DNA from 4 places in the Planococcus shenhongbingii genome. Region 2 is predicted to be linked to each of the others. Evidence: riboswitches for the same ligand, from Rfam matches in the RefSeq annotation. Region 2 holds a riboswitch; each other region holds the start of a gene.
What was found. Region 2 has a riboswitch for S-adenosylmethionine ahead of QWY16_RS09170 (LLM class flavin-dependent oxidoreductase). Riboswitches for the same ligand answer to the same signal wherever they lie in the genome.

Region 1 (7,345 bases), 490 kb from region 2:
ATACGGCACTGACCGCGTATGAAGAGCGTAACCCTTTGCTGCGGCTAGACGAAACAAAAGCGCCTGTTCTAATCATCCACGGTTTAAAAGATGAAAATGTCTCGCCTGGCCAAGCGTATTTATTGGAAGAAGCATTAAAGCTTAATGGCCAACAGCACGAAACCTGGTATTTCCCGGAATATACTCATTTTTTCCCGCCAGCAGCCAATCGCAAAACCGTAAAAGCGTTGACGGAATGGATGAGAAGGAACGAAAGGTGATGGCCGAAACTAGCGAAGCGATACAAGTACAATGCAGAGACAGGAGTAAGAGATTTCACTGAATATCGTTGTATATTTAGATTAATAAAATTTGTGAACTTTCAATGAAAAAAGCTATCCATAAAGGATAGCTTTTTTAGCTTGCTTATTAAATCTTTGCCGGTCCGCCTTGAACGCTGATATCAGCTGAAACGGTGCCGAATTTTTTGAAGTTTTCTTGGAATTCCTGAGAAAGTTCTTTTGCTTTCTTGTCGTAAGCTTCTTTGTCTGCCCATGCATTGCGTGGATTCAAGATTTCAGAAGGCACGCCAGTTATTTGTTTTGGAATTTGCAGACCAAAGATTTCTTCTTTATCAGTTTCGATATCATGAAGTTCGCCTTTGATTGCAGCACGCACCATTGTGCGTGTGTATGACAATTTCATACGGCTGCCGACTCCGTACTCGCCGCCAGTCCAGCCCGTATTTACAAGGAATACATCAACACCATGCTCGTCGATTTTTTGTCCAAGCATTTCAGCGTACACAGTCGCATGCAAAGGAAGGAAAGGTGATCCGAAGCAAGTTGAGAATGTCGCTTCAGGAGAAGTAACCCCGCGCTCTGTTCCAGCCAGTTTAGATGTGTAGCCGCTTAAGAAATGATACATTGCTTGTTCTTTCGTCAATTTGCTGATTGGAGGCAACACGCCGAAAGCATCAGCTGTCAAAAATACGATTGTTTTTGGGTGCCCTGCTACCGAAGGATCCACAATATTATCAATTGCCTGGATCGGGTAAGCGGCACGTGTATTTTCAGTCAATGATCCATCGTGATAATCCGGGATGCGTGTATCGTCGTCAACGACAACGTTTTCTAAAACAGCACCGAAACGGATGGCGTCATAGATTTGGGGTTCGTGCTCACGTGTAAGATTGATTGTTTTTGCGTAGCAGCCGCCTTCAATATTGAAGACGCCGTTATCCGACCAGCCGTGCTCGTCGTCACCGATCAATTTACGGTCTTCATCAGCAGATAAAGTTGTTTTTCCTGTTCCGGATAAACCGAAGAATAATGCTACGTCGCCCTCATGGCCTACGTTAGCTGAACAGTGCATCGGAAGAATGCCTTTTTCAGGCAAGATGTGGTTCATGATGGAGAAGATAGATTTTTTCATTTCGCCGGCGTATTCAGTGCCGCCGATCAGAATGATTTTTTTCTCCATAGAAACGATGATAAATGTTTCAGAATCAGTGCCGTCCACTGCAGGATCTGCTTGGAATGTCGGGGCGTAGACAACGGTAAATTCCGCTTCATGCGCCGCCAGTTCTTCTGCAGTCGGGCGGATGAACAATTGGTGGGCGAACAGATTATGCCAAGCGTATTCATTGATCGTCTGGATAGCCAAACGAGACTCTGGGTCTGCTCCTGCAAAGCCTTTGAAAACATATAATGCATCTTGTTGTTTCAAGTGCTCAATTACTTTGTTATATAAGTTTTCAAAAACATCAGAAGAAATCGGACGGTTGACAGCGCCCCAATCAATTTTATCTTTTGAAATCTCTTCTTCTACTATATACTTGTCTTTAGGTGAGCGGCCTGTGTATTTGCCTGTTTCAGCTTTTACTGCGCCTTCTCGAGTCAATACGGCTTCCCCACGTGATGTTGCTGCTTCCACTAATTGCGGAACTGAAAGCTGGACGTGCACATTTTGGCCATTTAAAAGATCCTTTAAGTTGTTTGCGAAGTTCACTGGATTCATTTATATGTACCTTCCTTTTCGGTTATTCCCATGGTGATGGGGAGGATGTATATTCGAACATTAGTATAACACATTGAGCCCATTAGTCTATACTAATAACTGATTGTAATGAAAAAAATACATTTAAGGATCTTGATTCGCCTATTATCACCTATTAATGATTTAATATGGACAGATTGATTGAAAAACGTTGACATAACATTATACTTTCCGTATGATGAAAAATTGAACGGATACTCTTATTCCGAGCTGGTGGAGGGGACAGGCCCTATGAAACCCGGCAACCTGCTGCAAATTGCAGAGAAGGTGCCAAACCTGAAGCAAGGAACTCAACCTTGGACGATAAGAGTGAAAGGTGCTTATGATGATTTCTCCTTTCCACATGCAAATGATGGATGGGATTTTTTTATGAAATTGCCCTTAATCCTCGTGTACAAAGGCCACAACGGCTTGAAGTTCAATCCTTACGGAACGGACTTGACATGGGAAACGAGTACCGTATCAATTTCGAGAGCAATCTCGCAGGATATAAGGAGGAAACACATTTTGAAAAACCGTCGATTATTCACATCAGAATCAGTAACAGAAGGACATCCGGATAAAATCTGTGACCAGATTTCAGATGCAATCCTGGATGCCATTTTAGCAGAAGATCCCAATGCGCGTGTTGCATGCGAAACCACTGTAACTACAGGGTTAGTGCTTGTTGCAGGGGAAATCACGACTTCTACTTACGTTGATATCCCGAAAGTTGTACGTGAAACAGTACGGGAAATCGGTTATACACGTGCTAAATATGGCTTTGACTCAGAAACAAGTGCAATTCTGACATCTATCGATGAGCAATCACCGGACATCGCTGCTGGAGTAAACGTAGCGCTTGAATCGCGTGAAGGCCAAATGACTGATAAAGAATTAGACGATATTGGAGCAGGAGACCAAGGTCTGATGTTCGGATTCGCGTGCAACGAAACGGAAGAATTAATGCCTCTACCAATCTCACTAGCTCATAAATTGGCACGCCGATTGGCTCAAGTGCGCAAAGAAGAAATACTTCCATATTTGCGTCCCGATGGCAAAACACAAGTTACCATCGAATACGATGAAAACAATAAACCGCTTCGCGTGGACACCATCGTTATTTCCACACAGCATCACCCGGAAGTGACACTTGAACAAATACAGCGCAACATCAAAGAATATGTCATCAATGAAGTTGTCCCTCAACATTTGATGGATGATGAAACAAAATACTTCATTAACCCGACTGGCCGTTTTGTAATTGGTGGTCCACAAGGAGATGCGGGCCTTACAGGGCGCAAAATCATTGTTGACACTTACGGCGGCTTTGCACGCCATGGCGGCGGCGCATTCTCAGGAAAAGACGCGACGAAAGTGGACCGTTCAGCGGCTTATGCAGCTCGTTATGTAGCGAAAAACATTGTGGCAGCAGGCTTGGCAGATCGTTGCGAAGTGCAATTGGCTTACGCAATCGGCGTAGCTCATCCAGTATCAATCGCTTTTGATACATTTGGAACGGGCAAAGTCGACGAAGAAACTTTGGACGATCTAGTCCGTGCAAACTTCGATTTGCGCCCGGCTGGAATCATCAAAATGTTGGATCTTCGACGCCCGATCTACAAACAAACAGCAGCATATGGACATTTTGGACGCACCGATATCGACCTTCCATGGGAACGTACAGATAAAGTGGAAGTTCTTAGAGAACAATCAGGCATCTTTAATGGACAAGCTTAAAAACAACAAAAAGACGATCAGGCAAAAATGCCTGATCGTCTTTTTATTGTTATTTTTCTTGCTCGATATAGGTTTTTTGCAATGATTTATAGTAAGCACCTTTTTCCGCATACTCCCGGACGATGCGTTCCATATCTTGCTTATCATCATCCCGGAGTTCACGGACCACTTTCGCTGGACGCCCAAGCGCCAGCATTCCGGGCGGAATGACTTTGCCGGGCGGAACGAGGCTTCCAGCTCCGATGAATGCGCCTTCTCCAACTTCAGCGCCGTCTAATATGATGGATCCCATGCCAATCAGTGCGCCTTTTCGGATAATGCAGCTATGGAGTGTCACTTGATGGCCAATCGTGACATTGTCTTCAAGAATCAATGTTTTCCCTGGACTCTGGTGAAGCATGCATAAATCCTGGATATTGGTTTTGTTTCCGATGATAGTCGGAGAGACGTCACCGCGTATGACGGTATTGAACCAGACGGATGATTCAGCACCAATTGTCACATCACCGGTAATTGTTGTATGGTCCGCGATGAATACGGATGGATGAATGGATGGGTGCTTGCCGTTGAATGGGTAAATCATGGAAAACCTCCGTTAAAAAAGATAAGATATCTATAATCGTAACAAATTTACTGCAAAGGTCAAATCTGTTGGTTGGATAAAAGATGAAGAAAGGAGTGCAGCAGATGTGGAAATGGGAAGCGAAAGGACAAGCAAAGGCAGTTATAGTGCTCGTGCACAGCGCGTATGAACACCATATTCGCTATGCCTGGCAAATCGATCAATGGCGTTCTGAGAATTTTCACGTCATTACAGGAGATTTGCCAGGCCATGGGAAAAGTGCACCGGCAAATCAGCCGCATCAGGAATCGTTTATAGCCTATGAGGAATCGGTCCGGGCTTCGACTCTTGCTGCTTTAGAAGAACAGCTCCCGGTGTTTATCGTTGCCCATGGACTTGGAGCTACTATTGTTATGAATTTCTTAAGCCATAACCCTTACCCAATAGCTGGCGTCGTCTTTAGTTCTCCTTGGCTGCGTTTGATAAAAACTCCATCGAAATTTTCGGCTGCACTGACAGGCTTGCATAAACTGACCTCTAATATGGCAATTGAACATCATATTCATATCCATGACTTAACGCGCAATAAAGAAGTAATTGAACAAGAAAAAGACGATTCCTTGTATAACTCTACTGTGACCGTTGGATGGTATCATGAATTGCAGACTTATTTGAAGCAAACAGCGCAAAACATCGGGAAATTTCCGGACATCCCGATTTTTATCCAAACAGGTGAAGTTGATGCAATCGCTGACCAAGCATATACGAAACTATGGCTCAAACAACAGGAATTAAAAGAATTCAGCTTTAAAGAATGGCCGCGTTGTTATCATGATCTTTTTCAGGAACCGGAACGTGAAGATGTATTTATTTCATCTCATTTATTCATTAAGAATGTGTTGCGTTCTCTCGGCTATGTAGTGACATAAATAGGAGGCAATAGACTTATGGCGCCATTGAAATACAGCATCTTGGACCAATCACCGATTTCAGAAGGAAGTACACCGCAAGAGGCGTTGAAACACACAGCGATGCTGGCACAGAAAGCGGAAGAGTGGGGATATACGCGTTTTTGGGTTTCAGAGCATCACGATGCTACAACACTTGCGGGCTCGTCTCCCGAAGTTTTGATCGCTCATCTGGGTGCTGTGACAAACACCATTCGCCTCGGGTCAGGCGGAGTTATGCTTCCGCATTATTCAGCATTCAAAGTAGCGGAAAACTTTAAATTATTAGAAGCGCTTTATCCACATCGAATTGATGTAGGAGTTGGACGGGCACCAGGCGGCATGCCACGGGCGAGCTATGCTTTAAACGAAGGGCGGAAGCGCGATGTCAGCCGATTCCCGGATCAAATAGAAGATTTAAGAATGTATTTGACGGATTCTATTCCGGAAGAACATTCTTATTACGGAATGAAAGCGACACCAGTGACAGCTGCTGCTCCTCCAATCTGGATGCTTGGGACAGGACAGAGTTCTGCGGAACTGGCAGCCGAAAAAGGCCTCCCTTATATGTTTGCCCAGTTCATCAACGGAGAAGGAGGCCAAAGTTTTGCAAGGACTTATCGCGACCGCTTTGTATCGAATGATGGCAGTAAACCATACCAGGGTGTTGCTATTTTCATTATGTGCCAGGAAACAGAAGAACAGGCGGAGTGGGTAGCTTCATCTATGGATTTGGCCCTTGTGATGGGGGCACAAGGCATGCCGTCTAAAGGCACGCCGCCGCCGGAACGGGCAATGAATTATCCTTATTCAAAATTTGAACGGCTGCTGGTTGAAGAAAATCGCAAGCGGATGATTGTCGGGACGCCTGAACAAGTGGTGGACAGGCTGGAAAAGCTGGCTGCCGGTTATGCCGCGGATGAAGTGATGCTTGTAGCTATTGCTTATGATTTTCAAGACAAACTGAAATCTTTCCAATTGATTGCAGAAGAAATGAAGAAGCGTGAAAAAAGCAGACGGCCACAGAAATAAATTCGATGATGTATCAGCTTTAAATTATTAGCAGGGAAGGTTTTCGTTAAAAGACCGGGTGAAACTGAAAGTATAGTTTTGTATTTCTAATTTAAAAAACCGAGCAGTCTTCCAATGAAGACTACTCGGTTTTTATTCATTTATTGTTAGGAATTTACGCTAAAAACTTTTTTGCAATGTCCTTATAAAGTTGAATACTGCTCAGATATTCATCAACTTCAACATATTCATCCGGCTGATGGGCAAGCTTTGTATCGCCTGGACCTAATACGATGATGGGGAACTTCTTACTCGCTTGGGAAAATTGTGAGCCGTCGGTATATCCTGTCATTCCCCCAAGCGCAGTCGTACCGCCCTTTGCTTTCACTGCGTCTTGAACCACTTGGACAAAAGGATCCTCACGTGAATTCCTTAAAGAAGGCTGATCGTTTAATATCCGGATATCTGCCTTTAGGTCCGGATATCTTAGGTTCGCAGATTGGATGATCTGTTCAATTTGCCCGATAATTTGTTGATGGTTCTGGGAAGGGACCGTACGGATATCGATATTTACCATACAGCGGTCTGGCACGACATTTGTGTTGGATCCGCCACTGATGACGTTGACACTAAATGTAGCGCCGCCCAGCAAATCGTCTTCCTCAAATTGCATTTTAAATTCTTCCCCTAATAACTTATGGATGATTTCATTCATATGAATCACCGCATTCGTTCCCATATCCGGCATCGAGCCATGGGCAGTTTTTCCATAAGTAATAATTTGTGGCCATAATGCACCTTTATGGGCAATCTTGATTTGATTTCGAGTCGGTTCCGCGACAATCAAGGCATCCAGCGGATCAGCGTAGCCTAATGCCGTCAGTTGTTTGGCGCCGACTGCTCCTGCTTCTTCACCGACTGTGGCCAAAAGTGTAATGCTGCCTTTTTTGGGGAGGCCTTCTTTTTTCAGCGAAACCATAGCGAGCACACAGGCTGCGAGTCCGCTTTTCATATCGCAGGCACCGCGCCCATAAATTTTGCCGTCTTGTTCTTCGGCTGCGAAAGGATC
Region 2 (7,345 bases):
AGATAACTGCCCAGAAATAAAGCTGCCAAGGAACCCCAAAAAATCCACATCATCCAATGCATACAGTTCCCTCCCCTTTTATTTCAGTCATCGCTTCTATCGTTCATTGCCTTCTATCTTATAATACGGGTTACCGCCGCAATAAGTTTCAATAATTAAATTTTTTAGAATCAACATTCATAAGTTGTTCCGAGTCGATTACATGTTTAAATGATGTGGGAATTGCTCAAGTAGTTATTCCACTAGCTTGTCTCATTAATTTAAGTGTAAACCTTCCTAAACTCTTTCTGAATTTAACCTAAATATCCAATTAAGATGAAAGCAATTTTATCAAGTACAGGGTAGATGTCACCACCCCCTTTACTGTAATTCAACCTTTCCGATTGAGATCGCCAATTTAAACAAAATAAATAGCAATGCTATTAAACCGTTCGTAAAAGTATACGTTTACGAACAAAGAGAAGAGCAGCGTATACCGCTGCTCTTCATTAGAGTTGAACTCTTGATTAATAAAAAGCCCATTAAATTGATATTTAGCGTAAAGTTAAAAATTTGCGGATGCTCTCTCCTCTTCTCCAATCCTTTTAAGAAGTTTGTTCGTTAAAAGGAATTGTTGTAATGAGCAAAAGGACAGACAGCTTCAGAAAGCTGCCTGTCCTTTTGATTAAAAAAACTTGCTTGGACGAATGCCCTTTTAACTGACTTGAGAATTTGACTTTACTGCAGGCACTTTTACACTTTTTGTATAAGCGGCCTCTGTATCTACCCATAGTTTCTCGACAAAAGCACTCGGTTTTTTCATATATCCAGCAGTGATCATTACTGCAAAACTGAGAATTAGACCATAAACTCCTGGCTGCCAGCCCCAGCCTTCAATGAACGATGGATTGAAGAATCGAAGAAACATGGATAATGCCGTACCTGCAATTAATCCTATGATTGCTCCTTCTTTATTAGCACGTTTCCAGTACAAGCCTAAAATGACAATTGGAAACAGCAAGATGATTCCATCATAAGTGAATAACGCAAGAAAAACCATTAATCCCAAATCGGCGGTACCAAAAAACAGAGAAACCAATGAAATAACGATTACGGATATTCTTGCAATATTTACTGCTTTCTTGTCCGAAATATTCTTATCTATTACTTGAGCTAAATCCCTCGATACGGTTGTACTGATTGCCTGCATTATGCCACTCACTGTTCCCACACTGCTTGCCATAATAATTACACCAAGCAGCCCGAGTACAATAGGACCCGATTCGCTGGCTATCCACAAAAAAGCACCTTGTACATCAGATAAAGCCTGATTGTAAGAATGGATAAATATAGCAGTAACAACAAAGACAGAAAAGAATATTGCGTATATAATCGGTGCAAGCAAAGCGGAAACTTTGATAGTCCGTATGCTGTCACTGGCAAATAACTTATTGTATGCCCACGGCCACAAAAATCCGCCTAAACCGCTTAATATCACAATTGACGTCCAATATGGAGTGGGCGGTTCCCAACCTGGACCAGGATAAGTCAGCATCCCCGGATAATCATTGACGACCATTTCAAATCCTGAGGCAAATCCGCCAAAGTATTTATATACAAAGTAAATCATTAGAGCGGTACCGCCAAATATTAGTATTAAACCCTGAAAAACATTCGCTGTTATTACAGATCGCATGCCGCCTAGTGAAACAAAAACAGCAACTGCTATTATTCCCAGGACCATACCCCAAAACTGGGAAATCAGTCCACCCGTAGCATATTCAAAAACATACCCCTGCGTTACAATCTCAACGATCAACCAAGGAATTGTAAACACAATCCCCCAAACTCCAGTGAGCATCCGCAAAGACTTGCTTTGATACCTAAATCCTAATAATTCCGATTGAGTTTTGATTCCGTACTTGACACCCCAAATATATGTTTTTGGGGCAACATAATACATCACAATCATTGTTATTGTTGCATAAGCTATACAATACAATGCGGTAAATCCATAAGTTACAGCCATGCCTGCCCAAGCTGTATACATAGCTCCAACAACCCATGTTGCTAAAACCGAAAAAGTTAAAGCAAAAAAGCCAAAAGACCGGTTAGCTGTTGCGTAGTCTTCAAAAGAGCTTACCCCTAACTGTTTCCTGATAATAAAAAGCATCATCGCAAAAAAGAGAACTATCATTATTAAGGGGATTGTATTCAACTTTCCTCACCCCCACTAACCTTACGAATATCTATCGGTGAAACCTCAATATCCAGTTCCCCTAATTTTCTTTCGACAAAAAATTGTACACATAATCCCGTGCACAAAAGAGCCACACATGAAAAAAGATAAAATATTGAAAACGGCAATCCAATGACCCATGGCTCGATTGTATTGGCTAAATCAAATAAGCCTGGAAAAGTCATGCAAGCCGTGATTACAGAATAATAAATTAAAAAAATGCCATTCTTTTTGCTTTTAATAGTATTGAGCATCTAAACACTCCTCCAAATAACCAAATTCTCTATCATTTAAAAATAAATATTCATTTATAAGAGGGAATATAATAAAAGTTATCATTCCCCCCATCTTCATCTGCATGACTAATACAATGCTAATTCTCTACTTATACATTTTTATACTTCGGTTTTCGAGTGGATCTCTCGATATTGGGAAGCAGTATGATTGTCCGGCAAACGATCATATCCGAAAAGATTGTTACGGAAGGTGCCATCCTCATACTCTTTTCTAACGAGACCACGCTCTTGCAAAATAGGAACAACCCCATCAACAAATTCTTCAAAGGTTCCCGGGGTGATGGCATAAGAAATATTAAAGCCATCAATCCCCACCTCATTGATCCACTTTTCCATTGTGTCTGCTACTTTTTCTGGGGTGCCTACTTCAACATGACCGACAGACCCAATACCAACGAAATTGGCTAATTCTCTTACTGTCCATTGTTTATTCGGATCCACTTTTGTGAAATTTTCAACGACTGATTTCATTGCATCGCTTTTTACATATTCAATTTTGTCATCGGGATTGTATGCTGAAAAATCAATGCCTGTCCATCCCCCTAATAATGCTAAAGCACCTTCATAACTTATATGTTTTTTGTATTCTTCATATTTTTCTTCTGCTTCTTTCTGTGTGCTGCCCAATATTGGAGTAAGTGATGAAAGAATTTTGATTCCATCTGAGTTACGTCCAGTTTGTTTTGCTTCTTCACGAATGGAGTCTACGGTTTTTTTCGTGATTTCTGCTGTCGGCGCACTAATAAATACAAGCTCAGCATGTTTAGCTGCAAACTTTCTTCCTCTGCTTGAAGCTCCAGCCTGAAAAATAACGGGTGTTCTTTGCGGAGACGGTTCACTTAAATGTGCTCCAGGAACTTTAAAGTATTTTCCTTCATGTCTAATGTCATGTACTTTTTCTGGATCTGCATATATTTTTCTTTCCTTATCTACGCGAACAGCGTCTTCTTCCCAACTTCCTTCCCATAATTTATAAACGACTTCCATATATTCATCTGCCATTTCATAACGTTCACTATGACTAATTTGCTGATTTAAACCAATATTGACAGCAGCGCTGTTTAAATACGACGTCACAACATTCCAGCCTATACGCCCTTTTGTTAAATGATCTAATGTAGACATTCTTCTAGCAAAGATATAAGGATGTTCGTAGCTTGTCGATGCGGTTAAGCCAAAACCCAGATGTTTCGTTGCTTGAGACATAATCGGAACTATAAAAGCGGGATCGTTGACTGGTACTTGGGCCCCCTGACGGACAGCGGCATCACGGGAACCTTGATACACATCGTATATCCCTAAAACATCAGCTAGGAAAATAGCATCAAAACGCCCTTTTTCTAATACTTGAGCGAGATGGACCCAGTATTCTGCGTCTTTATAAGTCGAGGATTGATCGTCCGGATGTGTCCATAAACCTGGTGAATACAGTCCTGCGCAATTCATATCAAATGCATTCAAATAAATTCTTTTCTTAGCCATTAAAATCTCTCCTATGTAATTTATTTTCTCTTATCCGAGTGAATACGAAGTATTTTGTTTCTATGAATAACCGATAGATAAAAGTTTAAATCGCTGCTATCAAATCACTCCCTTCTAGAAATTCCGGAATTTCACACGGCCCTACCGGTTCGTTATTTTAGGCCTTTCTTAAGTGTCCAGTGATATTTCAAGTTATAATCTTCGCAAAAGACTCTTGGAATATTTTAGGACAATAAAAAATACACCCTTTTTTCTATATTAAGAAAAGAGGGTGTAAATATATACGTCTATGTATATTTCGTTTGCTCTTATCTTTCAAGAAATGAATCTGCAGGAATTAGCACCTTTCCAACCATAGTTGGAGGTTGCTGAAGCGTCATAGGGCCAGATCCCTCGGCTTCTCTTGATAAGAATTATTTAATTGTTGTTAACAGTCTAATCCGATAATTCCGATTAGTCAACAAGGAATTTATAATTTTAACTAATAAATTCCTTTAATCAGAAAAATTCAATTAAATATAAGAGAATTCATAAAGTACATTTTCACACACAAAAGGGAGCGAAGAAGTACTTCAATCATTCGGTAGTGACCCCTTAAAGTTAGAGTTTCAGTTATGCAGCTAATTGGCTGGCATGAATTCGGTAGTTCACCGGGCTCATGCCGGCCAATTTTTGCTTGATGCGTTCATGGTTGTAGTAATGGACGTACCGTTCAATTTTCAGTTTCAGTTCTTCGAAGGGGACCAATTCTTCTCCGTAATACATCTCTTGTTTAAGCAGGCCGAAGAAGTTCTCCATGGCCGCGTTGTCGGCACACGTCGCCTTTCGGGACATGCTTTGGAAAATCCGGTTCTCTTTCAATGTCTTCGCCCAGTATCGGTGCTGGTAATGCCAACCTTGATCGGAATGGATGGTGGTCCGATACCTGGCTTGTTCTCCGATGACTGGCAGGGCATTCCGTAACGATTCCATGACGAAGTCGAGGGTTGGGCGTTTCGCCATACTCACGCCAATGATTTCCCCGTTGTAGAGATCCATCAGCGGACTCAAATACAGCTTTTCTTCTCCTGCACATTTGAATTCCGTCACGTCCGTCACGATTTTTTGCAAGGCATGCGTGGTGTGGAACCGGCGGTTCAACCGGTTTTTGGCGATGGTGCCTACTTGCCCCTTATAGGAACGATAGCGCGATTTCCGAATGAACTTTACGCAAGTGAGGTTCAATTCGCCCATGATGCGCTGGACTTTCTTGTGGTTGATGACGTACCCTTGCGCCTTTAATTCCAGAGAGATCCTGCGATACCCGTAACGGCCGTCGTGTTTTTCGAAGAGCGCCAGAATCAACGTTTTCCATTCCAGATCCGGATCTTCCAACCCAAATCGCTGGCGGTGGTAATGATACGTCGCTTCTGGCAGATCGACGATCTCCAGCACATCCGTTAATCGGAATCCTTCTTTTTGGAGTTCGAATGCCAGCGCTGCTTGTGCTTTTCGAGGTAGGCATCCGGATTCTCCTGGAAAGCGTTCAACTTTTTTAAATAAGCGACTTCCAAACGGAGAAGCTCATTCTCGCGTTCAAGTTGTTCTTCACGGGACATCGTCCCAGCCGGTTTTGCCGGTTTCTTTTTCGAATTTTTCGCCATGGGTGGCCGTCCTTTCTTTCTCAGGCCTCCTGCCCCTTCCGCCAAAAATGTCTGTTTCCATTTCACAATAAGCGTCGGGTTGTGCATCTTGAATTCAATCGCTGCGTCCTGGTAGGAAGCGCCTGTTTGTTTCATAAAGTGTAATACATCCAATTTGAATTGAACAGAATACACCTTGTTTTTTTGCCTGTTCCGCAATCCTTCTTTTCCGAATGCCTGGAAAGCCCGCACCCAGCGTGCTATTTGCCCGTGGCTGGATATCCCGTATTTTCGGGCTAAGCGTGGATAACCCAACGGGCCAGCCAAATACTCGTTGACCAGCTTCAGTTTAAATTCTTCGCTATATTTCATCATAGAAAAACACCCCAAAAGTTAGATTTTTAACTCTAACTTTTGGGGTGCAGTACCTTCTCTTCTCTCCCTTTGTATTCATGCAGCTTTTGATAATCCCTCATATGTAAACCATTCCCTTTATTTATTGAAATATTTGAAGGCTAGTCATTGACTTCCTCTCTCATCTTCAATGTGCACTTCAAAAACCCGGGCTTCGTATGGAAAGCATATTCTCCCTTAGCTTCAATTGGATTTGTTTTTCTTCTTTCTTCTATTTCCTTGCAAGAACGTAATCATCCAGAGGGGACTCCTATGCTAATCCAAACCCATATCAGGATTTCGCCATTTTCTTCTATAACCGCCGGTGGACTAATAACTTCGGTAAATATTTCCGGCATGGACGTTTGCCATTAGTAAAAAAAAACCTTGCCCGAATCTGCGCAGGCCGCACAGAATACGGAACTAGGCCTTAGTGGAATGAGGATTATCATCCATTCCGATCAGGGAAGTGACGACTCGTCATATGTCTATCAGAATTTGATCAAGGAGAAACACGCTGTGATTGAATCGTTCCATTCGACTATCAAGTCGAAAAAATTTCAATATGTCAAATTCACTTCATTGAATAACTTTCAAGTCGTTGAGAAAGTAACCGGCTATTTGCATTATTACAACGAAGAGCGGATTCTCGAAAAGCAGGCTGCCCGGCACCAAGGAATTTGGGGCCAAGCAGCCTGCTAAAGTTTTTATAGGTGTCTCGAATCGCTATGGAAGTCTATGCGCATCTTCTTTTTGTCTTACATAACTCGTATAATGCTCTCAACGTCAATCTATCAATCCCCACATATTTGAAAAGATTCCAACAAAGATCAATGCCAATACGACGATTGTAAAAATGACCATACCGACTTCTAGCGGCACATATTCCTTGATTTTCGGTTCAACTAAGCCTTCATTATGGTACATAGAGTGATCATGCAGCAATGGTTCGACGGGTTCGACGGGTTCAATAGGTTCGGTAGAGTCCTGGATGGTTTGGAATTCCTCTTTATCCAAAGGTTCTTGTTGATTCATAATGAACGCCTCCCATTGTTCTTCTTGTCGACATAATATTAACATAAAAATCAGATAATTAACACTATGGAGTTTTTCTCTGAAACAGAAAGGTGCTGAAGTTTATGACAATAAAAAACTGAGTGCTTAAAAGCAATCAGCCGAAAAATCCCCAAATGTCGGAACTTATACCAGTAATAACGATGATCAATAACAAGAAAACGAAAATGACGGTTTGAATCGGTTTGTATTTCTGCAACTTCCGATATAATAAGGAAAGAAACTTCTGGGCACTTGCTGAATCAAAAACAGAAACTAAA
Region 3 (7,345 bases), 1.3 Mb from region 2:
CCAAAACCGGGACAGCCTGAACAGCCGCCGTTGACGAATGAACCTTCCAATAATTTATTATTGAAAAAAGTGAAAATCGCTTTGCAGCTGACAAGTGATGACATGCTCGACATCTTGAAACTTGCTGGCGTCACTGTGTCCAAAAGCGAAATGGGCGGAATCCTGAGAAAGCAGGGACATAAAAATTACAGCGTCTGCGGCGACCGCTATGCACGGAATTTCCTGAAAGGCTTGGCTTTGAAATATAGAAAATAACTGGATTATAAATCTCATCTAACTGACAAGCAGCGATTTGGTGAGAAGAAAAGAGTTGCTGAATGTGTTTATTCAGCAACTCTTTTTTATTTTGTAAGGCTAGCAGAACCATCAAATGATTTCCTCAATGCCGTTTCAGAATTTCTCTAATTCTTTACACCGCGATAAAGGCGGCATGGAAGGTTTTCCCGGAATATTTTATAGACTCCTTCTTGATTGCTCATTATAATTAGAAAAGTGGAAATTTTTATTGTTTTCGTATAAACACGCCGAGTTAGTTGGGGTAAGGTTAAAAAAAGCTTAAACGTTAATAAGTTTATCTAATAAGGAAAAATGTTAACTAAAGGAGATCAATGATATGAAATGGCTGCCCACACGTAAAAACAAAATCGAAGCTTTTTGGCAATGGTTTGAGGAGAATGAGGAAACTTATTTTGAATTGGCTGAAGAAAATCGGGAAGAGCTTTTTAACGAACTGCAGCAAAAACTTCAGAAAGTGAATAAGCATCTCGCTTTTGAGTTCAGCGCAGAGCTGGAAAGCGGAAAACGCGAGTTCATTATTAGTGCGGATGGCATAGTGGAAGCTTTTGAAGCAGTGTTTGATTTGCAGGAAACGATGCCGGAACTTGATCGTTTCGAAATCATTGCATTCCGGCAGCCTTCAGTAGAAGAGTTCAGTGTGCATTATGGAAACAGGGAATTGACTTGGGAAGATGTTTATTACACAGCTCTCCAGGATATAGAGCAGGAAGAAGTCAATATGATGCTATATATCAAAGGGCTGACTGAGGAAAATGAAGAGGAAATTATTCCGCTCGTCTTCATCCTTTTAGACTCGGTGATTGGAGAATACAATATGGGGGTGCATCTGGGAAGAGTCGAGTTCCATCCGTTTGAAGTGCATCCGAATGCCCGGCCGCTTCATACGTTAAAAGAGTTCTTTCCAGTGGAGAGCATTTGAAATCCAGTAACTGATTAGGACATCAGAGCACCAGGAAGGACTGAATTGTAGAAATCAAATGCTTTGAATGAAATAACTCGCGTAAAGCTTTTTTACTGACAGGAAAAACATGCCCGATGGCGTATATAGTAGTAACGAAAAAATGGAGGTGCTGTAAGATGAGGAAGAAAGTCGCGATTTCACTTTCCGTCGTTGCTGTGGCCGCGTTATATAAAGGGGCGCTGTGGAATTTCAGCAGCCAGAGCAAGAAACAAATTGAGCAGCAGCTGGCAAAAGTGCCGGATGCAGAGCCGCAAAAAGTTACAGAAGAGATGCTGGAGCAGCTTCCGGCACCTGTGCAAAAATGGCTGGAAAATGCAGGGATTGTAGGAAAGGACCAAATCCGCACTATATTTCTAAGGCAAACTGGCTGGATGAGGTTGAAGCCGGAACAGCAGGAGTGGACAAAAGCTGAAGCTGAACAGACCATTACAACCGATCCGCCGTCATTCACTTGGACAGTGAAGATGAACATGCTGCCTTTTATCCAAATCGTCGGCCGCGACAGTTTCGAAGCTGGAAAAGCTGAATTGCTCATTAAAGCGGCGGGGCTATTTCCAGTCGCCCGAGAAGCGGATAATGATAAAACCGATCAGTCGGCATTGCAGCGGTACTTAATGGAAGTGTCCTGGTATCCGACTGCCGCCATCAGCCCGTATATCAAGTGGGAAGAAATTGATGGAAACACGGCCAAGGCGACAATGGATTATCAGGGAGTATCAGGTTCAGCGACCTATCATTTTAAGGAAGACGGCGAGCTGGAAAAAATTATCGCTCTTCGGTATAAGGACAGTAGCCCAGAAGCGCCTCTTGTACCTTGTGTTGCTGAAATCAAAGAACATCACAGCGCGGGCGGGATTAAAGTTCCTTCTAAAGTCGAAATCACGTGGCAATTGGAAGAAGGAGATTTTACCTGGTATAAATTCGAAGTTCACGCAGCCGAGTTTGATCCAATACAAGCTGTAAAAAATACCCCGCTATAAGTGGGCTACAGAATCGAGCTTTCAGAAGCTGATTAATCCGTCTGAAGGGAAAGCGAAGAACGGTGCCGCCTGGGCTTCCGTAAAAGCATCAGAAAAAGTGCCCGTCTAGCTTTGCCTAATCCATGGACGGGGTTCTAAGAAATATATTAGATAAAAATATATTTAGATGTCCCTTCTTTTCCTAAGCGGCAAAGTTCATTCCATAATAGAAATATAAAAATCGGAAAATTATGATAAGCTAAAGAAGATCGGTAAAAAATATACTTAAAGCAGCAGGTGGAATAGTTTAATAGTGCGGGTTCTTGAAGAAAGGAATCGGGGACATTATTAAAAATTTAGTCCTTGCTTTAAAATTAGCATGGAGGTTGTTATGAAGTATTTAATTAAAGAAGAGAATCGGGTCCAGATGTATCAGGTTTTTAAGTATCTTAAATACGAAATACCGCTGCAGGAAATAATGCTCATTAAGAAGCATAATAAAGAATCGGTTATCTATGCTTTGTATAACGAAGAAGGAAATGTCTATTTACTGACAGATATTTCGGTTAGGAATGAGTGTGTCTATGGTAATGGCGGCTTTGCTAAACCCTATTGCAAAATTGAAGAGATTGATGATTACTCTTTGAAGACATTAGATTCAGATGCTTACAACTGGTATATGACTCATGCGAAATAATCACAGCTAAAAACCATCAGTTCAACTTATATATAAAGAATCTGACGACTTAACACAGAAAGTTCTTTCTTTTTCAACAAATAAACTTGACCTGAAGCCTGGATGCAGGTACGATTTAAAAATATAAATTGAAAATTCAATCAGAAGGAATCCAACTGCCTGTTAAAGTGGAATAACAACTGAATAGTGAATTCTTATCGAGAGAAGTCGAGGGACTGGCCCTATGACGCTTCAGCAACCAGCCATTTATGGTCAGGTGCTAATTCCAGCAGGCATGCAAATGTCTGGCAGATGAAAAGGAACGAGTTTATTAATCGTAAAGCCTTCTTTTTCAAAGATGGCTTTTTTTGTATATTTAGGAGGCGAAAGCATGGGTTTATTAGATGAGCTAAAGACGAGAATATTGACGGCAGACGGAGCAATGGGAACGTTATTATATTCATACGGCATTGAATACTGCAACGAGGAATTGAATTTGCAGCGGCCGGAAATCATCGAAAAGATCCATCAGGAATACATTCAGGCCGGCGCAGATATCATTCAGACCAATACGTATGGCGGCAATGCTTTGAAACTTGCGCGTTACGGGCTTGAGCATCAAGTGAAAGAAATCAACGAAGCGGCAATCCGCATCGCAAAACGGGCGGCCGCTCCGGGCGGGCAATTTGTCTTTGGAACAATCGGCGGCATCCGGGGCATCCGGAAAAGCGATGCGACTTTGCAGGAAATCATCACGATGGTGGACCAGCAAGCAGGCTATTTGCTGGCAGGAGACCCGGATGCCTTGCTGCTTGAGACATATTATGATTTTGAAGAACTGGCTGAAACCGTCATCCATCTACGGAAAGTGACCGATGTGCCGTTGATTGCCCAAGTGTCCATGCACGAGCCGGGTATCTTGCAAAACGGTCTGGCTTTGAATGACGCCTTGCACCAACTGGAAGAATTAGGCGCTGATATTGTCGGCGTTAATTGCCGGTTGGGGCCACACCATACGATTCAAGCGCTGGAAGAAGTGTCGTTGCCGAAAAAAGCTTTCCTTTCAGCTTATCCGAACGCCAGTTTATTGGATCTTGAAAATGGCCGGGTGGTTTATGAATCGGAAGCAGATTATTTCGGGCGCGCAGGTTTATTATTAAGAGAAGAAGGGGCGCGCTTGATCGGCGGCTGTTGCGGCACGACGCCAAAACACATCGAAGCGCTGAAAAAACGCATCGGCAATTTAAAGCCGGTTACTGAAAAAGAAGTGGTGAAGAAAAAGCCAATCGTCATTCGGGAAGCGGAAGCACTTGAAGAAGCGCCGCTTCATGAAAAAGCAAAAACGGAGCGTACCATTATTGTGGAATTGGATACGCCGAAGCATTTAGATATTACAAAGTTCATCGAAGGGTCAAAAGCGCTGAATGCAGCAGGAGTGGACGCAGTTACTATGGCCGACAATTCGCTTGCCTCTCCCAGGGTCAGCAATTTGGCGATGGGCGCCATTTTGAAACACCAGGAACAAATCCGTCCGCTAGCGCATATAACATGCCGTGACCGGAACTTGATCGGCTTGCAGTCGCATTTGATGGGGCTGGATGCCCTCGGAATCCATGATATCCTAGCAGTAACGGGAGATCCGACAAAAGTGGGGGATTTTCCTGGAGCGACCAGTGTTTATGATGTATCGAGCCTGGAATTGATCCAGTTGATCAAAAAGCTGAATGAAGGCATTTCATTTTCCGGGAAACCGCTGCGCAAAAAAGCGAACTTCTCCGTCGCCGCTGCGTTCAACCCGAATGTCCGCGTTTTAGACCGGGCAGTGGCGCGTTTGGAGAAGAAAATTGAAAGCGGCGCGGATTATTTCATTTCGCAGCCGGTTTATACGAAAGAGAAAATCATTGAAATTTATGAAGCGACCAAGCATCTGGATACGCCGATTTTCCTCGGAGTAATGCCTTTGACCAGCATCCGCAGTGCCGAATTCCTGCATAATGAAGTGCCGGGCATCAAATTGTCGGAAGATGCGCTCGAGCGGATGCGCGCTTGCGGCGATGATAAAGACCGTGCCAGCGCAGAAGGCATCCAAATCGCAAAAGAACTGATTGATACAGCAGCGGAATTATTCAATGGCATTTACTTGATTACGCCATTTTTCCGCTATGATATGTCTTTGGAATTGATCGATTATATCCGCCAACTTGATATACAGAAAGAGAGCGATCGCAGCCATGTCCAAACAGCTAATTGAACAACTTGAAAAAAGAATTTTAATTATTGACGGAGCTATGGGGACGATGATTCAGAATGCTGATTTGTCAGCAGAAGATTTCGGCGGAGAGCAGCTTGACGGCTGCAACGAGTATTTGAATATCGTTCGTCCGAATGTGATTGAAAGCGTCCACCATGCTTATTTGGAGGCGGGCGCTGATATTATCTGTACGAACACCTTTGGCGGCACATCGATCGTGCTGGATGAATACGATCTCGGCAGACAGGCAGCGGAAATCAACCGCCGGGCGGTGGAAATTGCGAAACGCAGCACAGCCGCTTTTTCAACGCTGGAATGGCCGCGTTTTGTGGCAGGTGCAATCGGCCCGACGACAAAAACCTTATCCGTGACGGGCGGCGTAACATTTGATGAAATGCTGGATAATTTCTATGTGCAAGCGACAGCGCTCGTCGAAGGCGGCGCAGATTTGATTTTACTGGAAACGAGCCAGGATATGCTGAATGTCAAAGCAGCAACGATTGGCATCAAGAAAGCGTTTGAAGAAACCGGCATCGAGCTGCCGATCATGGTGTCCGGAACCATCGAGCCGATGGGAACGACGCTTGCGGGGCAGAGCATTGAAGCGTTCTATATTTCAATTGAACACGTCAAGCCGCTGTCAGTCGGCTTGAACTGCGCGACGGGTCCTGAGTTTATGACGGATCATATCCGTTCTTTAGCTGAGCTTTCGGATGGCTATGTCAGCTGTTATCCGAACGCCGGGCTGCCGGATGAAGAAGGCCATTACCACGAGACGCCCGAATCTTTGTCGAAAAAACTGCGCGGATTTGCCGAGAAAGGCTGGCTCAATGTAGTCGGCGGCTGTTGCGGAACGACACCGGCCCATATTAAAGCCGTCAGGGAAGCGATGGAAGGGTTAGCACCGAGAAAGCCGGAAGCAGCCGGACATGGCCATGTGATTTCTGGCATCGAGCCGCTGCAATACGATGAATCGATGCGCCCGCTGTTTATCGGGGAGCGAACGAATGTCATCGGTTCCCGTAAATTCAAGCGGCTGATTATCGATGGCCGATTTGAAGAAGCTTCTGAAATTGCCCGGGCACAAGTGAAGAACGGAGCGCATGTCATCGATATTTGTTTGGCAAACCCGGACCGCGATGAGCTCGAAGACATGACCAACTTTATGAAGGAAGTTGTCAAAAAAGTGAAAGTTCCGCTTGTTATTGATTCCACGGATGAAGCCGTCATTGAAGCAGCGTTGAAATTTTCCCAAGGGAAAGCCATCATCAATTCGATCAATCTGGAAGACGGAGAAGAACGGTTTGACGCGGTTATGCCGCTCGTGAAGAAATACGGCGCGGCCGTTGTGGTTGGGACAATCGACGAACCGGGCATGGCTGTCACGCGCGAACGGAAGCTTGAAGTTGCTGAACGATCGTATGATTTATTGGTCAATAAATGGGGGCTTGCGCCGGAAGACATCATTTTCGATCCGCTCGTATTTCCGGTCGGGACTGGCGATCAGCAATACATCGGTTCCGCGGTGGAGACCATTGAAGGAATCCGCCTGATCAAGCAGAAATTTCCGCGCTGTCTGACAGTTCTAGGCATCAGCAACGTATCATTCGGCTTGCCGCCAGTCGGCCGTGAAGTGCTGAATGCGGTGTATTTATACCACTGCACGCAGGCAGGGCTTGACTATGCCATCGTCAATACGGAAAAACTGGAGCGCTACGCTTCAATTCCGCAAAAAGAAATTGAAATGGCGAACGAGTTGCTGTTTACGACGACTGATAAGACCTTAGCCGACTTTACGGATTTTTACCGCGATAAGAAAAAGGAAAAAACCGAAGACGATATTCCAAAAACGGTTCCTGAACGGCTTGCCTATTATATTCTGGAAGGCACGAAAGAAGGGCTGATTCCGGATTTGGAAAAAGCGCTCGACCTGTATGATACGCCGCTTGATGTCATTAACGGTCCGCTGATGGAAGGCATGGCTGAAGTGGGCCGCCTGTTCAATGATAACCAGCTGATTGTGGCGGAAGTGCTGCAAAGCGCCGGCGTGATGAAAGCGGCGGTTTCTTTCCTGGAAGGGTTTATGGAGAAAAAAGAAGACGATTCCGGCAAAGGCAAAATTGTTCTGGCAACAGTTAAAGGTGATGTCCATGATATCGGCAAAAATCTGGTGGATATCATTCTCAGCAATAATGGCTATA
Region 4 (7,345 bases), 2.0 Mb from region 2:
CATATAACAAAATCCTTTCCTGGGTCGCTTCTTGCCGTGAAAACTCTTTCACGATCTGACCATTGTACATAACCAAAATCCGGTCTGAAATTCCGATGGCTTCATGAATTTCGCTGGAAAAATAAAGACAGCCTTTGCCGCTTTCCGCCAGTTGGCGAATCAGCTTGAAAATATCCACTTTGGCTCCGATATCGACTCCTTTTGTTGGCTCATCAAAGAGATAAACCGCAGAATCAAGGGAAGTCCATTTGCCGATTGCCACTTTTTGCTGATTGCCACCACTTAGATGGACAAGTGGTGTATCCGTGCTGTCCGTTTTAATTTTGAGCCGGCTGATGATTTCTTCGGCAAATCTTTTTTCTGATTTTTTATCCATGAACAGCTGCGGCGAGAATTTTTTCAGATTAGGAAACGATGCGTTTGCCTGTAAGGATTCTTGGACGAATAATCCTTCTTTCCGCCTTTCTTCGGGCACCAGCGCTATCCCTGCTTTAATGGCATCTCCAGGATTCCTGAGTTTCAGCTGCCTTCCTGACAGTTCGATCGTACCTGAAGTTAACGGAGTTCCGCCGAATAAGGCTTTTGCTAATTCAGTCTTTCCTGCCCCGACAAGCCCGACGACGCCAACGATTTCCCCGGATGCCATAGTGAAGGACAGGTTTTTCACTTTTCGTCCGTCAGATAAATCTTTCACAGCCAGCAATGGAGCACCGATTTCATGTTCGCGGTGAACCAGTTCATTGCTGAGCGTTTTTCCAAGCATCGCTTCAACAACTTCTTCCTGCACAGCCGTTTCTGTCTCAAACGTATTCACCCACTTACCTTCTGCCATCACCGTGATGCGGTCGCTGATTTTAAACACTTCCGGCAGCCGGTGAGAGATAAAAATACAGCCGACTCCCTGCTTTTTTAATTTATTGATGACCGTAAATAGCTTGTCGGCTTCGGGGATTGACAGCGGGGCTGTCGGTTCATCAAAAATGATGATTTTCGCTGAATGGACGAGAGCACGGGCAATCAGCACTAATTGTTTCTCCGCCAATGTCAGCTGGGCCGCTTTTTGTTTGACATTAAGATTTTCCGATTGCAATTGAGCCAACGCTTCACGCGCCTGTACGTACATTTTTGCTTTGGAGACAAACAGTCCGCCGCCAGCTGCGAAAGTATCAAGGAGAATATTTTCAGCAACCGATAATTCCGGCACGATTGCTGTATCCACTTCCTGGTAAACACAATAAATGCCTTGCTGTTTCGCCGCTTTCGGTGATTGCAGCTGAACAAGGTTTCCTTCCAGCCGGATTTCTCCCGCGTCTTGTCCATAAACGCCCGATAATATTTTGATCAATGTACTTTTTCCAGCACCGTTGACGCCAAGCAAGGCATGTACTTCTCCTTGTTCGAGACCGAACTCTGCCCTTTCCAATGCCGTTACTTTTCCGAACGTTTTCCGGATTCCTGTCATTGACAGCAAAGAATTCCCCATCGGCTTTGCTCCTTTCTCAGAAAAGAGCCGCCCCGTTGTACAGGACAGCTCCGCTCACTTTTCCTTATTTATTTTCCAACTTCTTAAGCCCGTCTGTATACCCTTGCTCACTCGCGCCCCAGCCTTCGATGTACTCGCTCAATTCAGCGGTCGTGATGGCTTCTTCAGGTAATTTTTCCGCATCTACAAAAATCGGTTCCAGCACCACTTTCTGTTCCGGATTTTCACCATTGATTTGCTGATACAGGTAACGCACTTGAATGCGGCCAATATCAACCGGATCCACCGCTGCCGAAGCTGCCCACGGGCTGCCGTCTTTCTGGATCATCTGCAAGTCTTCATCACTCATGTCGATGCTGTAGACGCTGATGTCGGTGCGCCCGGATTGTTCGATGGCGCGTACTGCACCTTTTGCAAATTCATCCCAGGCAGCCCAGACTGCTGTGATTTCGCCTTCATTCGGATATTGCTTCAATACCGCTTCCATTTGCGCCTGTGTATCAAGAGCCGTGTTTTGAGTCGCTGCACCGAATGCCGTGACTTCTTTGATGCCTGTGTTGTTTTTCAAGAATTCTTCGTAAGCAACTTGGCGGCGTTCCATCGGGGCAAAGCCGGCTACCCAGATTTTTACGATATTCGCTTTTCCATCATGGTCGTTAGCCAATTTTTCCAATGTCATTTCAGCCATTTGCTGATCGCCTTGTTCTAAAGAAACCACGCCTTCAACATCTACTCCCGCATCAAAAGCGACAACCGGAATTCCTTTTTCCACTGCTTTTTCAACGCCTTGGTTCAATGCCTCTTTGGTGCCGTGGTCAATCAAAATTCCGTCAAATCCTTGGTTGATGGCTGCGTCCAAGTTGGATGCCATTTTTGCCAAATCGCCGTCCGATGTAAAGACCGTTACGTCGCCGCCGAATTTCCCGACTTGTTCTTCCACACCTTCGATATACTGCGCAGAAAACGTCCCTAAGTTTTGCTGCATGATGAGCGCGACTTTTTTGCCGGCCAACGGATTATCCGAGGCTTCTGCTTTCGCAGCGTCCGGCGTCTTTTCTTCACTGCCTTCGCCTTTTGGCTGGCAGGCAGCCAGAAATGCACTGATGATCAATAAAATGGTTAATAATAAGAGCGATTGTTTTTTCATTATTTTTCTCCTTTTTCTGCATAGGGGTTAAGAACTCCGGGAATGTTTTGGTAGTAATCAGGTCTGATGATTCCTTTTTCTGTGATAATTGCAGTAATAAAGCGGGATGGAGTCACATCAAAAGCAGGATTGAAGACTTTCGTGCCCAGAGGCGCTATCGGCTGACTGCCAAGATGAGTAATTTCTTCCGCTTTCCGTTCTTCAATTGGTATTTCTGCACCGCTGTCAATGGTGACGTCAAATGTTGATGCGGGTGCCGCTACATAAAATGGAATCCCATAAGCATCAGCGAGAATCGCCAAGTTGAGTGTTCCGATTTTATTGGCGGTATCGCCGTTCGCCGCGATGCGGTCCGCGCCCACGATAATGGCTTCGATGTCTTTCGCCCCAATAGTGTGGGCCGCCATGCTGTCGGTGATAAGCGTGACGTCCACTCCTGACTGCTGAAGCTCCCAGACGGTCAGCCGTGCACCTTGGAATACCGGGCGGGTCTCACATGCAAACACTTCAAATTTCCGGCCGCGTTCGCTTCCAAGGTGAAATGGCGCCAAGGCTGTTCCATATTTCGCAGTGGCAATCGATCCGGCATTGCAGATGGTCATCACCCGTTTATGCCCTTCCAAAAGCGCCAAGGCATATTCGCCGATCTGCCGGCAGGAAGCTTCATCTTCCTGGTGGATGCGCACCGCTTCTGCGATAAGCAGCACTTTTCCATTTTCTACAGATTCAGCTTTTTGAACGGCTTCAAGCAATCTATCGAGCGCCCACATTAAGTTGACGGCCGTCGGACGCGACTCTCCTAGATAAAGCGCATCTTTGCGCACATCATGCAGGAACGCTTCCACTGTTTCAGCATCGTGCCGCTGGGCTGCCAGTGCTAAGCCATAAGCGGCGGTGATGCCGATGGCCGGGGCGCCGCGAACTTTCAGCGTAAAGATGGCTTCATAGACATCTTCAATCGTCTCGAGTGTCAAATAGTCAATTTCATGCGGCAATTTCTGTTGATCTAAGATGACCAACTGCCCGTCTGTCCAGGCAATTGATAATGGAATGGTCATTGCTTCAGCTCCTCAAGCAGACCAGATACCGCACTGATTGTTGTTAACCCGGAACGTTTTAAAATCAGCGCTTCGCCGGTGTGCAAAGCTTGTTTCTTTAAACGAATGCGCAAGTTCTTATCTTCAATGCTGTCCAAATCTTTAACATGTGCCAGTCCGATTGTGCGTCGAATCAATTCACAGCCGGCAAAGCCAAGCGTGTCGCGGAATATCTTTTCCAATATGAACTCTTTATAGCCTGGTGTGTCTTTGTATGCTTCAATGCCTTCCCGGTCCCATAGTTCTGAAAAGCGGGTTGAGAAAACTTCCCATGTACGTTCGATATGATTCACAATCACTTGGCGTTCTTCGCCGCTCCGGGTGATTGACTGAACGATTAAGTTTGCCAGAAACAAGCCGACGTCAAAGCCAATAGGACCGTAAAAAGCAAATTCGGGATCGATGACTTTCGTTTCCGATTCACTGGCAAAAATACTGCCGGTATGAAGGTCCCCATGCAATAGCGCTTCCGCTTCCGTCAAAAAACTGAACTTCAGCTTTGCCGCTTCAAGTTTCAATGGACCGTTGTTCCAGATAGCTTCGACCGTGGCTTGAAGCTCCGGTTCGTAATCATTGGTGTCGTTATTGAAAAACGGGTCGGTGAAAATAAGGTCCTCTGTTATTTTGCACAGTTCCGGGTTGGAGTAGTCGGCCACCAACCGCTTTTTCTCAAACGGGTGCAGCGCAAAATCAGATGTATGGAACAGCGTGCGTCCCAAATATTCACCGATGTCTTCCGATAGTTTTGGATAAGCTGCCCCTTGGATCAGCCCTTCGCGTGCAATCGTCAGATGAGACAAGTCTTCCATTACGGTAATCGCCAGTTCCTCATCCATGGCATAAACGGCCGGTACCAGCCCCGGTGCAAATTCGCTATGCTTTTGAAGAGCGTTCGCTTCAATCGTTGCGCGTTTCAATGTCAGCGGCCAGCTTTCCCCGACAACTTTCGCATATGGCAATGCCTGTTTGATAATCAACCCTTTTCCACTTTTAGGATCTTTGATCTGGAATACATAATTCAAGTTCCCGTCTCCGATTTCGCGGCACACCAGTTCCGCTCCTTCAGGGAATGGGTATAGGCTCTGAGCCAGTGCAATGGCTTTTTCTTCGGTTAATGCTTCGTATTGTTTGGATGCTATTGTCATTATTCATCTACCTTTCCGGGTCAATATAAAAAGCCTCTTTCCGCAAGAAAGAGGCCTAGAATGATAGATTCCACGCCTCTTATCTTTCAGAAATGGTCATTTCTGATGGAATTAGCACCGTGCCTTGCGGAATTTGCATTCCGGCGCGAAAGCGCCCCTTCTCACGAAGGTATTACGGTCGGTTGCTGGGCGTCATAGGGCCAATTTCCCTCTGCCTGCTCTTGATAAGAGTACTATTTGAGTAACTATATGCTGTTTGAAAAGAATCCTATCACGGTTCAGAATTGACTGTCAATAACTTTTTTACAACAAATAATTTTGCGAATATTCATTGACAGAATGTTTCATACATGAAATAATCAAAACTAATTTCTTTATTAAAACAATTGAATACGCATTCTTATTCAGAGCAGGTGGAGGGACGAGCCCTATGATACCCGGCAACCGGTCCATTATTGGACACGGTGCTAATTCTTGCAGCCATTTAATGAGGCTGAGAAATAAGAAGTTGTTAAGCCTATTAACCTCTTCTTGTTTGAAGAGGTTTTTTATTTTGATTTTTAACAGGAGTGTGAATGCAATGAGCAGTTTAACAGCGACTTACCAGCTGTATGGCAAAGCGGGTTCATTCGGGAAAAAGGCAGAAGGAATCGCCCTGGGCCTGACGATCGGATCGTGGACCGACTTGCCATTATTGGAACAGCAGCAATTAAAACACCATAAAGGAAATGTCGTTTCGACAACGGAATTTGAAGATTCCCCGCATCCGTTAAAGCCGGATGAAATCAAGGCTGTGGTGAAGATTTCGTATCCAAGTGCCAACTTCTCAGCGGATTTCCCGGCAATATTAACCACCGTCTTCGGCAAATTGTCGCTGGATGGTGAAGTTAAGCTGCTTGATTTGGAGTTTGACGAAGAGCTGCTCTCGCATTTTCCGGGACCACGATTCGGCATCGACGGAATCCGGGGATTGCTTGGCGTTACCGGCCGGCCGCTTGTCATGAGCATCTTCAAAGGCGTCATCGGCCGCGACTTGGATTTCCTCGCTTCACAGCTTCGCCAGCAGGCGCTCGGCGGAGTGGATTTGGTAAAAGATGATGAGATTCTATTTGATAATCCGCTGACGCCTTTTGAGAAGCGGATCACGACAGGGAAAAACGTGCTGCAGCAGGTCTTTGAGGAAACTGGGCACCGGACGCTTTATGCGGTGAACTTGTCGGGGCGCACTTCCAGCTTGCGTGACAAGGCAAAAAAAGCACGCAAACTTGGAGCGGATGCCTTGCTGTTCAATGTCCATGCTTATGGTCTGGATGTGCTGCAGGAACTAGCAGAAGATCCGGATATCGGGCTGCCGCTCATGGCGCATCCAGCATTCAGCGGCGCTTTCACTTCTTCCAACTTTTATGGACTGGCCACTTCTCTGGCACTCGGAAAACTGGTCCGCTACGCAGGCGCCGACTTTTCTTTGTTCCCCTCCCCTTACGGCAGTGTTGCTCTTGAAAAAGCCCAGGCACGGGCACTCGGTGAGGAATTGGTGAAGGACAGTCCGTTGAAGCGAAGCTTCCCAGTGCCTTCTGCAGGCATCCATCCCGGACTTGTTCCGTTATTGATCAACGATTTCGGAATTGACAGTATCATCAATGCAGGAGGCGGCGTACATGGCCATCCGGACGGTGCAGCCGGAGGCGGTAAAGCTTTCCGCCAGGCAGTTGATGCCGTTTTAAGCAAAAAAACACTCGCCGACGCTTCTGAACAGCATGAAGAATTAAAAACAGCATTGGCAATATGGGGGTAAGCATTTTGAGCAAACCAGTGATTTTCTGCGATTTTGATGGCACGGTGACCAACAACGACAACATCATCGCAATCATGAAAAAATTCAATCCGCCCGGCTGGGAATCGGTCAAAGACGATATCCTGGCCCAACGGGTCTCCATAAAAGATGGCGTTGCAAAGATGTTCACGCTGTTGCCGTCATCGAAAAAAGACGACATTATCAGCTATGTGCTGGAACAGGCGCAAATCCGTGACGGCTTTTCTGAATTCGTGGCCTACGCCAAAAAACAGGATATTGCGCTTTATATCGTCAGCGGCGGCATTGACTTTTTTGTCTATCCGCTGCTCGAATCATTCGGCCCTTTCGCCGGCGTCTATTGCAACGAAGCCGATTTTTCAGGAGAAACGATCAACATCAATTTTCCGCACAGATGCGATGACGAATGCACGAGCCAAGGCTGCGGCTGCTGCAAGCCGTCCATTATCCGCGAGCTGCTTGAAAACGGCGCGAAAAGCATCGTCATCGGAGACTCCATCACCGATCTTGAAGCGGCGAAACGGGCAGACCTCGTCATTGCCCGCGATTTTTTAATCGAGAAATGCGAAGAGCTCGGCTTGTCGTATGAGCCGTTTGAAAACTTCCGGGATGTCACTTCCATCATCGACGCTCGTCTGGGTGTGAAGCTATGACGGCGCT

Region 1: it holds a riboswitch for S-adenosylmethionine, as region 2 does, so the genes downstream of both, metK (methionine adenosyltransferase) here and QWY16_RS09170 (LLM class flavin-dependent oxidoreductase) in region 2, are expected to answer to the same signal.
Region 3: it holds a riboswitch for S-adenosylmethionine, as region 2 does, so the genes downstream of both, QWY16_RS03055 (bifunctional homocysteine S-methyltransferase/methylenetetrahydrofolate reductase) here and QWY16_RS09170 (LLM class flavin-dependent oxidoreductase) in region 2, are expected to answer to the same signal.
Region 4: it holds a riboswitch for S-adenosylmethionine, as region 2 does, so the genes downstream of both, mtnK (S-methyl-5-thioribose kinase) here and QWY16_RS09170 (LLM class flavin-dependent oxidoreductase) in region 2, are expected to answer to the same signal.

Annotation. Positions count from the first base shown of each region.
Region 1 is NZ_CP129235.1:1,344,325-1,351,669, forward strand. Features, by position in the region: gene QWY16_RS06730 (alpha/beta hydrolase family protein) at 1-260, shown strand, start outside; gene pckA (phosphoenolpyruvate carboxykinase (ATP)) at 409-1,998, opposite strand; SAM riboswitch class I at 2,235-2,347, shown strand; gene metK (methionine adenosyltransferase) at 2,545-3,756, shown strand; gene QWY16_RS06745 (gamma carbonic anhydrase) at 3,806-4,339, opposite strand; gene QWY16_RS06750 (alpha/beta fold hydrolase) at 4,444-5,247, shown strand; gene QWY16_RS06755 (LLM class flavin-dependent oxidoreductase) at 5,266-6,297, shown strand; gene QWY16_RS06760 (M20 family metallopeptidase) at 6,452-7,345, opposite strand, start outside.
Region 2 is NZ_CP129235.1:1,830,410-1,837,754, reverse strand. Features, by position in the region: gene QWY16_RS09185 (hypothetical protein) at 1-62, opposite strand, end outside; gene QWY16_RS09180 (sodium:solute symporter family protein) at 695-2,197, opposite strand; gene QWY16_RS09175 (hypothetical protein) at 2,194-2,472, opposite strand; gene QWY16_RS09170 (LLM class flavin-dependent oxidoreductase) at 2,614-3,996, opposite strand; SAM riboswitch class I at 4,302-4,409, opposite strand; partial or broken gene QWY16_RS09165 (IS3 family transposase) at 4,609-5,475, opposite strand; gene QWY16_RS09160 (helix-turn-helix domain-containing protein) at 5,436-5,993, opposite strand; gene QWY16_RS09155 (hypothetical protein) at 6,450-6,713, shown strand; gene QWY16_RS09150 (hypothetical protein) at 6,798-7,046, opposite strand.
Region 3 is NZ_CP129235.1:578,426-585,770, forward strand. Features, by position in the region: gene QWY16_RS03035 (YehS family protein) at 1-255, shown strand, start outside; gene QWY16_RS03040 (hypothetical protein) at 614-1,216, shown strand; gene QWY16_RS03045 (DUF6920 family protein) at 1,375-2,238, shown strand; gene QWY16_RS03050 (hypothetical protein) at 2,609-2,914, shown strand; SAM riboswitch class I at 3,106-3,212, shown strand; gene QWY16_RS03055 (bifunctional homocysteine S-methyltransferase/methylenetetrahydrofolate reductase) at 3,285-5,144, shown strand; gene metH (methionine synthase) at 5,125-7,345, shown strand, end outside.
Region 4 is NZ_CP129235.1:3,840,946-3,848,290, forward strand. Features, by position in the region: gene QWY16_RS18655 (ABC transporter permease) at 1-3, opposite strand, end outside; gene QWY16_RS18660 (sugar ABC transporter ATP-binding protein) at 1-1,483, opposite strand, end outside; gene QWY16_RS18665 (sugar ABC transporter substrate-binding protein) at 1,548-2,630, opposite strand; gene mtnA (S-methyl-5-thioribose-1-phosphate isomerase) at 2,630-3,688, opposite strand; gene mtnK (S-methyl-5-thioribose kinase) at 3,685-4,872, opposite strand; SAM riboswitch class I at 4,949-5,103, opposite strand; SAM riboswitch class I at 5,270-5,379, shown strand; gene mtnW (2,3-diketo-5-methylthiopentyl-1-phosphate enolase) at 5,453-6,667, shown strand; gene QWY16_RS18685 (2-hydroxy-3-keto-5-methylthiopentenyl-1-phosphate phosphatase) at 6,673-7,338, shown strand; gene QWY16_RS18690 (methylthioribulose 1-phosphate dehydratase) at 7,335-7,345, shown strand, end outside.